2 regions of the Pseudoalteromonas sp. APC 3893 genome follow, and region 2 is predicted to be linked to the other one. Evidence: predicted binding sites of a transcription regulator. Region 2 holds the regulator's gene; the other holds the start of a gene.
What was found. The regulator sigma-54, encoded in region 2, starts transcription at its own class of promoters, with help from an activator protein. The targets are predictions, from matches to a motif close to GTTGGCACGNNNNTNGNNT.

Region 1 (2,418 bases), on a different contig from region 2:
TCACGACGCATGTTCTCGATTAAGATACCTAGGTGTAATTCACCACGACCAGAAACACGGAAGCTATCTGGGTTATCAGTATCGGCAACACGAAGTGCAACGTTGTGTACTAATTCTTTGTCTAAACGCTCACGGATATTACGTGATGTAACAAACTTACCTTCTTTACCACAGAACGGAGAGTTATTTACAGAGAACGTCATTGTTACTGTTGGCTCATCAACACTTAGTGGTGGTAATGCTTCAACGTTGTTAGGACAACAAAGCGTATCTGAAATCTTAAGCTCACCAAGACCAGTTACTGTTACTATGTTACCAGCGAAAGCTTTATCAGTTTCGATACGCTCAAGGCCTAGGTAACTTTGTACTGAACCAATTTTCCCGTTACGAGTCGTACCATCTGCACTGATAACCGTAACTTGTTGGTTAGGTGCAACAGAACCACGTTTAATACGACCAATACCAATTACACCTTTATAAGAGTTGTAATCAAGCTGTGAGATCTGCATTTGGAAGTCACCTTCAGGATCTGCATCCGGTGGTGATACTTCGTCAACGATCATCTTGAACATAGCATCCATATTATCAGACGGTTCATCTAAATCTAATGTAGCCCAACCATTGATTGCTGATGCGTAGATTACTTTAAAATCTAACTGTTCATCAGTTGCGCCTAGGTTGTCGAATAAATCAAAGATTTGATCCATAACCCAATCAGGACGTGAACCTGGTTTATCAATTTTATTGATAACAACGATTGGTTTTAAGCCTTGCGCGAATGCTTTTTGCGTAACAAAACGCGTTTGTGGCATTGGGCCTTCTTGAGCGTCAACAATAAGTAGAACTGAGTCAGCCATCGAAAGTACGCGCTCCACTTCACCACCGAAATCGGCGTGCCCTGGAGTATCTACGATATTAATGTGGTAATCATTCCATGAAATAGCGGTATTTTTCGCTAAAATAGTAATGCCACGCTCTCTTTCGATATCGTTTGAATCCATCACGCGCTCTTCATTACCGCCGCGTGTTTCTAATGTGCCTGAAAACTCAAGCAGTTTGTCAACTAGGGTGGTTTTACCATGGTCAACGTGGGCGATAATTGCTATATTTCTTAACTTTTCGATACTCATATGTTCACTCAGAGAAATTGAATCTCATTGATCCTGCAGGGGCTATACGTTCTCACCTGCGCTTTCACGAGATGTCCCAGCATAGGATTTAAAAGGGCGCATATTATCCCCTATAAATGGAATGGATGAAAGTTTATCCAAAATAAAATTTCAAACTTTCTCAATAAAATAATTAACCCTTTGTTTTAAAATAATTAATTTTTAGGGTTAATTTTTATAAATTTATCTAAAATGGTGGTTTTGAGTTAATTTAAAGCGACTTTACTGCGTATTTTGCATTTTCTTTGTGTTAGTCTAAGGTGATTAATTTGCAAGCAATTATTACTCTGTAAATGTTGCACCTTTTTGGAGTTACTATGCACCAAAACAGTGCTAAATATATATCAACTTTACATCGACTATATATTTTCACATAAAAAACAATAGATTATAAACATGGCACAGAATCAGCTTACTAAAGAACAAAAGCAATTATGCAGCAATAATAAAACCCAACAGTTGGAGGACACATGTCACAATCGGTTTTAGATTTTATTAAAGAAAATGACGTTAAGTTCATTGATTTACGCTTTACTGATACAAAAGGTAAAGAGCAACATGTTTCTATTCCTCATCACCAAGTTGATGAAGACTTTTTTGAAGACGGTAAGATGTTCGACGGCTCTTCAATCGCGGGCTGGAAAGGCATTAACGAATCAGACATGGTATTAATGCCTGTTCCTGAGTCAGTTAAGCTTGACCCTTTCACAGAAGAAGCAACACTAATCGTACGTTGTGACGTGGTAGAGCCTTCTACACTTCAAGGTTATGAGCGCGACCCACGCTCTGTTGCTAAGCGCGCTGAAGAATACATGCGCTCTACTGGTATTGCAGATACTGTTTTATTTGGCCCAGAGCCAGAGTTCTTTGTATTTGATGATGTTAAATACAAAACAGATATGTCTGGTTCTATGTACAAAATTGATTCTAAGCAAGCAGCTTGGAACTCAGATAAGGATTACGAAGGCGGTAATACTGGCCACCGTCCTGGCGTTAAAGGTGGTTATTTTCCAGTTGCCCCAGTTGATGACTTTCAAGATTGGCGCTCAGCGACGTGTTTGGTTCTTGAAGAACTAGGTCAAGTTGTTGAAGCACATCATCACGAAGTTGCAACAGCAGGTCAAAACGAAATCGCTACTCGCTTTAATACTATGGTAATAAAGGCAGATGAGATCCAAGAAATGAAATATGTTATCCATAACATGGCTCATTTATACGGTAAAACAGCAACATTTATGCCTAAACCAGT
Region 2 (2,418 bases):
TATAAAGCAACGCTCAGCTAACTATCTGCTAAACTAAATTATGACAACACAATAAAAGGATTGTTAGAGATAAATGAGGCAATCACTCCAGCTGCGCATGGGCCAGCAACTTACAATGACTCCACAACTGCAACAAGCAATTCGCTTATTGCAGTTAAGTACATTGGATCTCCAGCAAGAAATTCAAGAAGCACTCGACAGTAACCCACTGCTTGAAGTCGAAGAGCAAGAGTTTGGTGACGAAACGGCTGGCAAAAATGAACAAAAACAAGATACCGAAGACGTCACAGTAAGTGCTTCTGCCGATGAGACACCAAGCGAATACGAACAAGAAAGCAGTGAAGCACTTAATAAAGACACAGTAAGTGACGATATGGCTATGGATGTGACCTGGGATGAGTACATGAGCGCCGCTCCTGCCAGCTCATCAGGCCCGATGCCTGAAGATGAATCTATTTATCAAGGGGCTTCAACCGAAACCTTGCATGAATATATTATGTGGCAGTTACAGCTAACCCCATTTAGTCCGACCGACGAGGCGATTGCGATTGCCATTGTCGAAGCTATCGACGATTCAGGTATTTTAACCTTAAGCTGTGAAGACATTGCTGAAAGCCTAAATAAAGATAATAACGAAGAAGAAATTGAGCTTGATGAAGTTCAGGCGGTTCTAAAACGTATTCAGTTGTTTGACCCAATTGGTATTGGCGCACGTAGCTTGCAAGAATGTTTATGTATTCAACTAAATCAATTTGACCCCGCAACTCCTTGGATTAGCGAAACAAAAATGATTTTAACTGAACATATCGATTTATTAGCCAGCCGCGACTACCGAACTTTGATGAAAAAGACTAAGCTTAAGGAAGATGAGCTTAAAGAAGTGATGACACTCATCCACAGTCTAAACCCAAAGCCTGCGGATAGCATCGTACGTGAAGAATCTGAATACGTTATTCCAGATGTCTCAGTAAAGAAAATTAAAGGCCGTTGGATTGTTGAGTTAAATCCCGATAGCATGCCTAAAATTAGAGTAAACAGCCAATATGCGGCTATGTCTCGCTCGGTTAAATCGAGTAGCGACAGCCAGTTTATTCGTTCACACTTGCAAGAAGCAAAATGGTTTATAAAAAGTTTAGAAAGCCGTAATGACACATTACTCAAAGTAACCAACTGCATCGTTAAACAGCAGCAGGGATTTTTTGAACATGGTCCCGAAGCAATGCGCCCTATGGTATTAAACGATGTTGCTGAAATGGTCGAGATGCATGAATCAACCATCTCACGGGTTACCACGCAAAAGTACATGCACACCCCAAGAGGAATTTTTGAGTTAAAATATTTTTTCTCAAGTCATGTAAGCACTGAAAACGGTGGGGAATGTTCGTCTACAGCGATCCGTGCATTAATAAAAAAATTAATTAGCGCAGAAAACTCAGCGAAACCATTGAGTGATAGCAAAATTGCAGATATATTGGCAGAGCAAGGTATCAAAGTAGCTAGACGTACAATCGCAAAATATCGCGAGTCACTGGCTATTCCACCGTCAAATCAAAGAAAGAGCTTGATTTAAGGCGTAAAAAAACAAAGAAGGAAAATGCTTATGCAACTGAATTTAACTGGTCGTCACGTAGAAATTACCGATTCACTTAGAGACTATGTACACAATAAGTTTGCAAAGCTTGAAAGGCACTTTGATCATATAAACAACGTGCACGTCATTTTAGACGTAGAAAAGCTAAGCCAAAAAGCAGAAGCCACAATACACCTCAGTGGTGCTGATTTATTTGCTTCAACAGAACACCAAGACATGTACGCTGCGATTGACGCCCTAATAGATAAACTAGATCGTCAAGTTATCAAACACAAAGAGAAGCACGCTCGACACTAATATTATGAAACTAAGTTCACTTACTTGTAAGGACTGCAGTAAAGCTGCGGTCCTTTTTAATAGCAAAAAACGAATTTTAGAATTTATTAGCCAGTTGGCTCATGAACAACTCCCTCACCTTTCAGAACAAGAAATTCTTAACTCGTTACTTAATCGAGAGAAACTAGGAAGCACAGGTATTGGCCGTGGAATTGCTATTCCTCACGGTAGAATAACGGGTGTTGATACACCATTAGCACTGATACTAGTGAGTGAAACGCCCATTAATTTTGATGCGATTGATAATCGTCCTGTTGATATATTTGTGGCACTCGTCGTACCTGATGGTGAGAGTCAACTTCATTTAAAGACCTTGGCCACAATTGCTGATAAACTTAACGATAAAGATTTTTGTAAACAATTACGTAGCGCTAAATCAGACCACGACTTATACCAAGTTATTGTCGAGCAGTCATAAGAAAGTGAAGGAGTCATTACATGGAGTTAATTATCATCAGTGGGCGCTCGGGTTCTGGTAAATCTGTTGCCCT

Region 1: a site for sigma-54 is predicted at 1,565-1,583, ahead of glnA (glutamate--ammonia ligase). Genes of this name have one in related genera too.

The regions. Positions count from the first base shown of each region.
Region 1 covers NZ_JASDCD010000023.1:30,326-32,743, forward strand. The annotation lists gene typA (translational GTPase TypA) at 1-1,130, opposite strand, end outside; gene glnA (glutamate--ammonia ligase) at 1,640-2,418, shown strand, end outside.
Region 2 covers NZ_JASDCD010000011.1:134,587-137,004, reverse strand. The annotation lists gene lptB (LPS export ABC transporter ATP-binding protein) at 1-5, shown strand, start outside; gene QMA12_RS13670 (RNA polymerase factor sigma-54) at 74-1,570, shown strand; gene hpf (ribosome hibernation promoting factor) at 1,601-1,888, shown strand; gene ptsN (PTS IIA-like nitrogen regulatory protein PtsN) at 1,893-2,345, shown strand; gene rapZ (RNase adapter RapZ) at 2,366-2,418, shown strand, end outside.